Regions from separate parts of the Pseudarthrobacter cellobiosi genome, predicted to be linked through region 1. Evidence: riboswitches for the same ligand, from Rfam matches in the RefSeq annotation. Region 1 holds a riboswitch; each other region holds the start of a gene.
What was found. A riboswitch is a leader RNA that binds a small molecule or an ion and turns the genes downstream of it on or off. The one in region 1 is predicted to bind thiamine pyrophosphate.
Positions count from the first base shown of each region.

Region 2: linked by a shared signal. The riboswitch ahead of thiD (bifunctional hydroxymethylpyrimidine kinase/phosphomethylpyrimidine kinase) and the one ahead of NG701_RS15285 (ECF transporter S component) in region 1 are both predicted to bind thiamine pyrophosphate.
Region 3: linked by a shared signal. The riboswitch ahead of thiC (phosphomethylpyrimidine synthase ThiC) and the one ahead of NG701_RS15285 (ECF transporter S component) in region 1 are both predicted to bind thiamine pyrophosphate.

Region 1 is NZ_JAMXBK010000026.1:319,739-323,006, reverse strand. It holds gene NG701_RS15305 (MrpF/PhaF family protein) at 1-131, shown strand, start outside; gene mnhG (monovalent cation/H(+) antiporter subunit G) at 121-543, shown strand; gene NG701_RS15295 (DUF4235 domain-containing protein) at 572-835, opposite strand; gene NG701_RS15290 (heme-degrading domain-containing protein) at 877-1,419, opposite strand; TPP riboswitch at 1,476-1,617, shown strand; gene NG701_RS15285 (ECF transporter S component) at 1,682-2,332, shown strand; gene NG701_RS15280 (ABC transporter ATP-binding protein) at 2,332-3,268, shown strand, end outside.
Region 2 is NZ_JAMXBK010000021.1:46,314-49,581, reverse strand. It holds gene NG701_RS06995 (Rne/Rng family ribonuclease) at 1-1,307, shown strand, start outside; TPP riboswitch at 1,409-1,506, shown strand; gene thiD (bifunctional hydroxymethylpyrimidine kinase/phosphomethylpyrimidine kinase) at 1,489-3,087, shown strand.
Region 3 is NZ_JAMXBK010000021.1:179,658-182,925, reverse strand. It holds gene thiC (phosphomethylpyrimidine synthase ThiC) at 1-1,520, opposite strand, end outside; TPP riboswitch at 1,515-1,622, opposite strand; gene NG701_RS07730 (VOC family protein) at 1,778-2,653, shown strand; gene NG701_RS07725 (hypothetical protein) at 2,767-3,204, shown strand.

The DNA.
Region 1 (3,268 bases):
TCGACATGGCCGTCAACCGGCACCTGAACAACCTGATGCTGCTGGTGGCGCTGTCCATCGTCGGTTTCATCGGCTCGGTGACCGTTGCGCGCTTCGTGGCCGACCGGCGAGAGCAAGCCAATGAATCCTGAGGCCAGCGTGGTTGATAACGTCATCGATACCGTGTCGGCGGTGTTCCTGGTGCTGGGTGCCCTGATGTCGCTCGCCGCCGCCGTAGGCCTGCTCCGCTTCCCGGACCTGCTGAGCCGCATGCATGCAGCCACCAAGCCCCAGGTGCTGGGGCTGTTCCTGCTCCTGGCGGCCATCGGCCTGCAGCTGCGCACCTGGTGGGTGTGGCCGGTGCTGCTGGTGGCCTGGATTTTCCAGCTGCTGACGGTGCCGGTTTCCGCCCATATGGTGGGCCGCGCCGGTTACCGGACCAAACACCTGCACCGGGAGCTGCTCAGCTCCGATGAACTCGATGCCGTGGTTCAGCAGGCGGCGCGATCCGCCCGGGATGAGTCCTCCAGGGATGAAGCGTCCGACGGCGGCCGGCGGGACTGAGCGTCAGCCGCCGGCCTGCTCGCCAGGGTTAGACGATGTCCTGGGACTTGGCGAAGCGGGTGATGGCCCGCTGCGTGCCGCGGTTGGCGAGCACCTGAATGATGGTGCTGACCGAGGCCGAAATGAGCGCGAAGGTGAGTGCCGAGCGAAGGCTCGTGGGGGTGTCTTCATCCTTGCCGGTGGGAGGCTTCCGGCCGGTGGACTTTTCCCACACGGTATTGACCATCTTGGTGCCGACGAACCCGGCGCCGATGCTGATTGCAGTGCCGAGCAGCTTGATGAACAGGTTCATTCGTTGAACTCCTTGTGAGCGGATCCGGGACTGTCTTTAGCCTAACCCGGCTGCATGGACTCCAGAATCTCCCGCAGGGCTTCCACCACCAGATCGTGGTCCTGCTGCTGGGGCAGGCCTGAGACCGTCACCGTGGCCACTGCACCCACGCCTGTGACGTAGACCGGGAAGCAGCCGCCGTGCGGGGCGTAGGTGGACTCGTCGAACCAGCCGTGGTCCTCGATCCGGCCGCCATGCAGCCTGCCGCGCAGGCCCACCAGCAGCGACGGGATCTCATACCTGGCGGCGGTGCGCTGCTTGGCCCGGATCCAGCGCTCGTTGTCCGGGGTGGCGCCGTCCAGGGCCACGTGGAACAGGACCTGGTCACCCTTGGTGATGTCGATCGCGATGGGCAGCTTCCGGCTCTTGCCCAGCTCCACCAGGAGCAGCCCGAGGTTGAGGGAGTCGTCCTTGCTGAAATGCGGAAACTGCAGCTCGTTGATCTCGGCTTCGACCCGGGCTATCAGGGCCTCAAGCAGCCCCGCCGGCTGGGGCACTGTCGAATCGGGATTGAACGCAGTCACAGTCGGGTTGTTGGCAGTCATGGCCCACAATCTACCCCGCCCGCGGTGTAAACTGGAGCACGCCCATCAGGGCAGATTTATTACGACAGGGGAGCGCCGCCGTCGGGCATCACTGGCATTGCCAGGGAACCGCAGCTAGGCGCTGAGAGTGCGGACAGCCGCAGACCCTCGAACCTGATCCGGTTAGTACCGGCGCAAGGGAGTCGAGTTCTCGAAGTGTCCGGAAACGGCGGCAGCGCCGCACGCCGGGGCACTTTCCCCTCCTGTTCCTCAGGAGGACCAAATGACAACTGCAGCAATCAAAAAGACCGGCAATACCTGGCGTGTTGTGGACATCGTGGTGGCGGCGCTCATCGCCATCACCGGCGGTGTGATCTTCTGGGCCTGGTCCCAGGGCGCCGGCATCATTTCCGCCCCCATGAACGCCGTTTACCCCCCGCTGACCGGCCTGATCGCCGGCGGCTGGATGATCCCGGCAGTGCTGGGCATGCTCATCATCCGCAAGCCCGGCGCGGCGCTCTTCTGCGAAGCGGTGGCCGCCACCGGCGAACTCATCATGGGCTCGCAGTACGGCGCCACGGTGCTGATCTCCGGACTCCTCCAGGGCCTGGGCGCCGAACTGGTGTTCTTCCTGCTGGTGTACGGCAACTTCCGGTTCAAGTCCTTCCTGCACCAGAAGTACAACCTGATCGCCGCACTGCTGGCCGGTGCCGGCGCGGGCCTGTTCTGCGGCCTCAATGACTCCTTCCTGCCGTGGGGCTGGAACATCGCCTACGAGCCCGGCGACAAGCTCGCGTACATCGTGTTCTGCACCATCTCCGGCGCGGTCATTGCGGGTGCGCTGTCCTGGATCGCCACCCGCGGCCTGGCCAAGACCGGCGTGCTGAGCTCGTTCGCGTCCCGGAAGGCAGCGTCGGAGCCCGTCTTCAACTGATGACCGCTTCCGACGCCGGCGCCTCCGCAGTGCGCCCCGCCGCGGTGTCCGCCCGTGGCTGGGGCTGGCGGCATGCCGGACGTTCCGCGCCCGCCGTCCACGGGCTCGACCTCGACATCGCTCCTGGCGAGCGGGTGCTGCTGCTGGGCCCCTCGGGCGCCGGCAAGTCAACGCTGCTGCACGCGCTCGCAGGGGTGCTGGGGGACGAAGGGGACGACGCCGACGAAACCGGTTCGTTGCTGATCGACGGCGTGGTGCCCCGCGGGCAGCGCGGCCGCTCGGGCCTGATGCAGCAGGATCCGGAAACGCAGGTGGTGCTTTCGCGTCTGGGCGACGACGTCGCCTTCGGCGCCGAGAACCTCGCCGTTCCGCGGGACGAGATCTGGCGGCGCGTCCATGAAGCGCTCGACGACGTCGGGCTGCGAAGTGCCGGGGGCGGCGGTTTGAACGCCGGTGCCGGCGCCGGTTTGAACGCCGACGGCGGCGCTGGCGCCGGCGGGCTCCCACTGGACCACCCGACGTCGGCCCTTTCCGGCGGGCAGAAGCAGCGCCTGGCATTGGCCGGGATACTCGCGATGCGGCCCGGGCTGATCCTGCTGGACGAGCCCACCGCGAACCTGGATCCCGCCGGCGTGCTGGAAGTCCGGGACGCCGTGGGCCGCTGCCTGGACAAAACCGGCGCCACCCTCGTTGTGGTGGAGCATCGCGTGTCCGTCTGGAAGGACCTGGTGGACCGGATTGTGGTGCTCCAGCCGGGCACCGCAGCGGGCTCCGCTGGAGGTTCCGCCAGCACGTCCGCGGTCCTGCTGGACGGGCCGCCGGACCAGGTGCTGGCGGAGGCACGGGACATGCTGATCGGCGCGGGCGTCTGGGTGCCGGGCTATGTTCCGGCAACCCGCCGCCGCGTATCCGCAGGCTCCGGTGACCTGCTGCTGG
Region 2 (3,268 bases), on a different contig from region 1:
TGGAACGCAAGGTCTTCCTGCCTTCGGGCGGCTCGCTGGTCATCGACCGCACCGAAGCCATGACCGTGGTGGACGTCAACACCGGCAAGTTCACCGGCAGCGGCGGCAACCTCGAGGAAACCGTCACCAAGAACAACCTCGAGGCAGCTGAAGAAGTGGTCCGGCAGCTCCGGCTCCGCGACATCGGCGGCATCATCGTCATCGACTTCATCGATATGGTCCTCGAATCCAACCGCGACCTGGTCCTCCGCCGCATGGTGGAATGCCTGGGCCGCGACCGGACCAAGCACCAGGTGGCCGAAGTGACCTCGCTGGGCCTCGTGCAGATGACGCGCAAGCGCATGGGCACCGGGCTCCTGGAAGTCTTCGGCGAGCAGTGCGAAACCTGTGCAGGCCGCGGGATCGTCACCCACGACGACCCCGTGGAACACCGCCGCGCCAATACGGTAGCCGCAGAGCACCACGTGCAGCGTGTGGACAGCCGCCCGGAAACCCAGCGCACCGATAACATACGCACCGACAGCCAGCGCCCGGACAGCCAGCCGGGTGGCCGCACTGACCGGAAGCGCCGCCGCGGACGCGGCGGACAGCCGCTGGAAACGGTACCGGCAGCTCCGGTGCAGATCCACACGGTCCACCCGGAAGCCAGCGATGCCGAGCGCCATGCGAAAGCGGAGGCCACGCGGGCAGCGCTTGCGAACATTGCGGCCGCAGCCCACGCTGCGCATCTGCATGACGACGAGGTGGCTCACGCATCCGCTGCCGCGGGCCGGCAGCCTGCGGCTCCGGTGCCGGCTCCGGTTGGGCAGTCCGAAACCGACTCCAACGGCCGCCCGGCCGCAGTGCTGACATTCGGCGGCGAACAGGTGGTGCTTCCGTTCGTGGCGCACCACGATGACCAGCCGCACGCACCTGCCCTGACACTTGACCGCCTCGCGGAGGCCTTCGCCCACCTTGGCGAGCCGGCACCTGTAGCGGAAAGCACGCCGTCGGCAGTCCAGGCAACTGAAACCCAGTCGGCCGAACCTGCCCGCCAGCGGCAGCCAGCCGTGGCGGAGAAGGATTACTCCGACCACACCGAGGAGCCCCGCGCCCGCCGTCCCCGGCGGAACCGGAGTGCCAGCCGTGCCCAGGGCGCAGCCAACGCCACGTCCGTAGAGCATCACGAAGCCGCTCCGGCGGCTCCCGCCGGACACACCCACGCCGCCAAGGCGCCGGAGCCCGTCAAGGCTCCTGTGGCCGACAAACCGGTTGCCGCCAACGCGCCCATCATCCTGGGCGTAGGAGTTCCGGCCTCGGAGCTCTGACCAAGCAGTAGGGCAAGCCAATACAACGGCGCCCGGACGTGCCTGTGAATCACAGGCTGCGTCCGGGCGTCCGGCGTTAAGTCCCGGGGAGCGCTAGGCTGGTGACTGACACGGGGTGCCGCGCAGAGAGCCGGCTGAGATCCACACCCGTTGAACCTGTCCGGTTAGCACCGGCGAAGGGATGTCTCCTTTGGCTTCAACTTCTGTCCTTCCCCCTGCAACACCCGCGGCGGCTCTGCTGGAAGCCCCAGCAACCCGGGCTGAGGTCCGGCCCGCACCAGGCCGCTCTTCTGCGGTCCGGGTGTTGCGTGACGTTCCGCGGGTGCTGTCCATTGCCGGATCGGACCCTTCAGGGGGCGCGGGCGTCCAGGCCGACCTCAAAAGCATTGCCGCCCTTGGCGGCTACGGCATGGCGGCCATCACCGCGCTGACGGTCCAAAACACCCAGGGGGTCCAGGCGGTTCACGTCCCGCCTGCGTCCTTCCTGGGCCAGCAGCTTGATGCCATCAGCGACGACATCACCATCGACGCGGTCAAGATCGGCATGCTGGGCGACGCTGCGGTGATAGGCGTGGTCCGCGACTGGCTGGAAAAGGTGCGTCCCGCCGTCGTCGTTCTTGATCCGGTGATGGTGGCCACGAGCGGCGACCGGCTGCTGCAGGAGTCTGCCGAGGCGGCCCTGCGGGAGCTGCTCCCGCTCGCGGACCTGATCACCCCCAACCTGGCCGAACTGGCCATCCTGGTGGGGGAGCCGCAGGCGAGGGAATGGCACGACGCGCTCGGGCAGGGGCAGCGGTTGTCCGCCGCGACCGGTGCCACCGTACTGGTCAAGGGCGGCCATCTCGACGGCGGTGCGTGCCCGGATGCCCTGGTCAACGCTGCCGGGCTGCTCGCCCAGGAGGTGGTGGAGGTGAGCGGGGACAGGATCCCCACGCGCAACAGCCACGGCACCGGCTGCTCGCTGTCATCGGCCATTGCCACGGCTCAGGCCCGGCTGGGGGACTGGGAAGCCGCATTACGGCAAGTGAAGCCCTGGCTGGTGGGCGCGCTGCAGGCCTCTGACCAACTTGAGGTGGGCGCGGGCAACGGCCCCATCAACCACTTCCACCACATGCAACAGGTTCCGGCAGCCGGCGAGTTCGCAGAGACGCTGCGCCGGGCGTCGGAGCCGGATCTTGCAGCCATCTACGGGCTGGATTTCATCCGCGACCTGGAGGCCGGCACATTGGCTGAGGAACAGTTTGCCTATTACCTCGCCCAGGACGCCATCTACCTCAACGGCTATTCGCGGGTCCTCGCCCGGGCCAGCGCGCTGGCGCCCACGGAAGCCGCCCAGCTGTTCTGGGCAAAGTCGGCCCAGCAATGCCTTGAGGTCGAGTCCGAACTGCACCGCACGTGGCTAAGCACCAGGACAGTGGACTCCGTCCTGGGACCTGTCACCAAGTCCTACGTGGACCACCTGCTGGCGGCCTCTGCCTCCGGCAGCTACGCGGTCCTCGTGGCGGCGGTACTGCCGTGCTTCTGGCTGTATGCCGAAGTGGGACAGACTCTCCACGCGGAGTTCCTGGCTGCGGGTGCACCGGCAGCACATCCTTATGCCGACTGGCTCCGGGCCTATGCTGACGAGGATTTCGCCCAGGCCACGCGTGACGCCATCGCCTTGGCTGACGACGCCGGCCGGAGTGCTTCCGCGGATGAACGGGCGGCGATGCTGGTGGCTTTCAGGCAGTCGTGCCGGTTCGAGGTGGAATTCTTCGACGCGCCGCGAATTCATTCCTGACAGGCTGCGGCCCTTGCGGCCTGTACGATAGTCAGGCACGGTTTTGGATTGTCAGTGCAGTACCTGCTTGTGGGTCCTATCACAGACAACCTGCCGTAACCAGCCTCATTTGCGGCCGAAGGCAAAATTAGCGTATTCTAGATCTTCGGTGCTTACGCCAACACTTGGGTTACGACCCCAC
Region 3 (3,268 bases), on a different contig from region 1:
CGGGCCTTGGACAGGGCATCATCCCGCTCACGGGCGCCGGGGTGGCCCTTGGCAAGGTCTGCTGCGTGGGCGGCGATCTTGTAGGTGATCACCCCGGTCTTCACGTCGTCCTTGTTCGGCAGGCCAAGGTGTTCCTTGGGCGTGACGTAACAAAGCATCGCCGTGCCGTACCGGGCGATTTCCGTGGCGCCGATGGCGGACGTGATGTGGTCGTAGCCGGGGGCAATATCCGTAACCAGCGGCCCCAGGGTGTAGAACGGGGCGCCCTTGCAGAGTTCCTGCTGGCGTTCCACGTTCTCCCGCACCAGGTGGAACGGGACGTGCCCGGGACCTTCCACCATGACCTGCACGTCGAATTCCCACGCCCGCTGGGTCAGTTCAGCCAGGGTGTCGAGCTCGGCGAACTGGGCGGCGTCGTTGGCGTCCGCCGTCGCTCCCGGGCGCAGTCCGTCGCCCAGGGAGAACGCGACGTCGTACTTGGCGAAGATCTCGCACAGGTCGTCGAAGTGCGTGTACAGGAAGTTCTCCTGGTGGTGGGCCAGGCACCAGCCTGCCATGATGGCACCGCCCCGGGAGACGATGCCGGTGACGCGGTTGGCCGTCAGCGGCACGTAACGCAGCAGCACACCGGCGTGGATGGTCATGTAGTCCACGCCTTGCTCGCACTGCTCAATGACCGTGTCCCGGAAGATTTCCCACGTCAGAGCGTTGGCTTCGCCATTGACCTTCTCCAGCGCCTGGTATATCGGTACCGTACCGATGGGCACGGGGGCGTTGCGGATGAGCCATTCCCGGGTGGTGTGGATGTCATCGCCGGTGGACAGATCCATCACCGTGTCGGCGCCCCACTGGGTGGCCCACTGGAGTTTGTCCACTTCCTCGGCGATGGAGCTGGTCACGGCGGAGTTGCCGATGTTCGCGTTGATCTTGACCAGGAAGGCCTTGCCGATGATCATCGGTTCGGATTCCGGGTGGTTGATGTTGTTGGGGATGATGGCGCGGCCAGCAGCGACTTCGCTGCGGACCAGTTCCACGTCACAGTTCTCGCGGAGGGCAACGAACTGCATCTCGGGGGTGATGACACCCTGCCGCGCGTAGTGCATCTGCGTGACCGTCCGGCCGTCGACGGCGCGGCGGGGCACCGGCTGTGCGCCCTTCCACTCCGCAGAGGCTGCGCCGCGGCGCACGGCCGACCTGCCGTCGTCGAGCAGGTTCCGTTCCCGTCCGCTGTAGGGCTCGGTGTCGCCGCGGGCGGCGATCCACTCTGAGCGGAACGGGTTGAGGCCCACCACCGGATCGCTGCCCGGTCCCGCCGTGCGGTAGGTCCGGAAAGGCCCGTTCGCTTGGCCGTTCGGCGACGGTTCCAGCGCGATTTCGGTCACGGGAACCCGGATCCCCGTGGCCTCATCGTTGATAAACGCCAGCGAGTGGGACTTCAGTGACTGGGTTTCAGGCTGGAGCGTTTGATCCACGTCGGCTTCATTTTTGGCAAGGATCAGCTGTGTTTCTTGTGTATTCAATGAATACTCACTTCCTTCGCCGGCATTACCCGGACAGGTTCAACGGTCGCAGGCTGCGTCAGCCCGATCTCAGCCCCTGCAAGGGCTCCCGTGTGGTCAAGTCGAAGCTACCACAGGCGGAGGGTGGCCTGGTGACAGCAATCACGGGAAAGCGGTCGCAATTTGGCTGCGCCGCCACTTGAATTAAATTGAAGCTTCAAGTAAATTGGAACCATAGCCGCCTTCCATCCGAAGGCCAACGGACCGGGAGTTTTCAAATGACTGCAGAAGCCACCAGCCGGGATCTCCTTCCCGCCGACCTCTCCATGGGCGCCGTGATGCTCAAGGTGGGCGACATGAAGCTGATGACCGACTACTACCAGCGTGCGCTCGGCCTGGAGGTCGTCGCGGAACAGGACGGCGGCGTCTATCTTGGCCGCCTTCAACGCCCGCTGGTCCACCTCGCGGCCGCTCCGTCGTTGAATCTGCCTGGCAGGGGAGAGGCAGGGCTGTTCCACACCGCACTGCTGTTTGACGACCAGGCTTCGCTTGCCGCAACGGTAGCCACCGCTGCCCAGTACGAACCCCGGTCCTTCACCGGCAGCGCCGACCACCTCGTCAGCGAGGCCTTCTACTTCAATGACCCCGAAGGCAACGGCATCGAACTGTACTGGGACAGGCCGCGCGAAAACTGGTCCTGGAACGGGAAGGATGTAGTGATGGACAGCCTGGCACTGCCGCCGCAGCGCTACCTCGAGCAGCACCTGACCCAGGATTCCGTGGCCGGCCAGCGGGCCAGCGAAGCCGGCGTGGGCCACGTCCACCTCCAGGTGGGCGACGTCCAGTCAGCGCACGATTTCTACGTGGGCACGCTGGGCTTCGAAAAGACCGCCGGCTGGCACGGGCAGGCACTGTTTGTCTCCGCGGGCCGGTATCACCACCACATGGCCATGAATGTGTGGAACAGCCGCGGAGCCGGTCCCCGCAAGGACACCCTGGGCCTCGGCGAAGTGCTCATCGAGGTCCCTTCCGGGGATGACGTCGGAGCGCTCGCCGACCGCCTGAAGGTCGCCGGTGTGGCCTCGCACCACACGGGCGCCGAGCTTCGCTTCGAGGACCCGTGGCGCAACAATATCCGTGTCGCCGTCCGCTGAGTGCGGATGCCAAATGTGCGGCCTGCCTTGTACTAGGCTGATTCTGAACGGCCGGGGCGGCGCTTGCTGCTGCCCTTTCAGGCCGCACCGTCGATGGAATGAGGGCTGTTCCCATGGGCTTCACTGAAATTTTTGTTTCCACTCACGATGCCGCTCTGAAGCGGGCGGACGTCCTGGATGCAGGCGGCTCCCCGGCGGGCCAGGCCCTGCGGATTCCCGGAATCAGCGATTTCGAAATCGAGCAGCTTGGCGATCTTGCCGGCGTTGCGGTGCACGCCGGTGGCGCGGACTACGAACTGGCCATGGTTGACGTGGCCAGTGATTCCCTCCTCGGGGTCCCGCCGGCCATGGTGCGTGCGCTCGCGGACCTGCTCAGCTACGAGACTGAAGGCGAAGGCAATGTCCTGGACGACGTCGCTGAAAAGTGGGCCGCCCAGGATGACATGCCGTTCGGCGCAGCCGAGGCCCGGACGTATGTCCAGCAGTTCGCTGAGCTTGCCAACTCCGTCGATGACGCCGCACGCACCGGCGTGTATGTCTGGTCGTCGTAGACCGGCCGTGGCCCGCCGGGTCCGCCCGGCTGCCCCATCCCGACGTGTCAAGTCGAAATCCGGA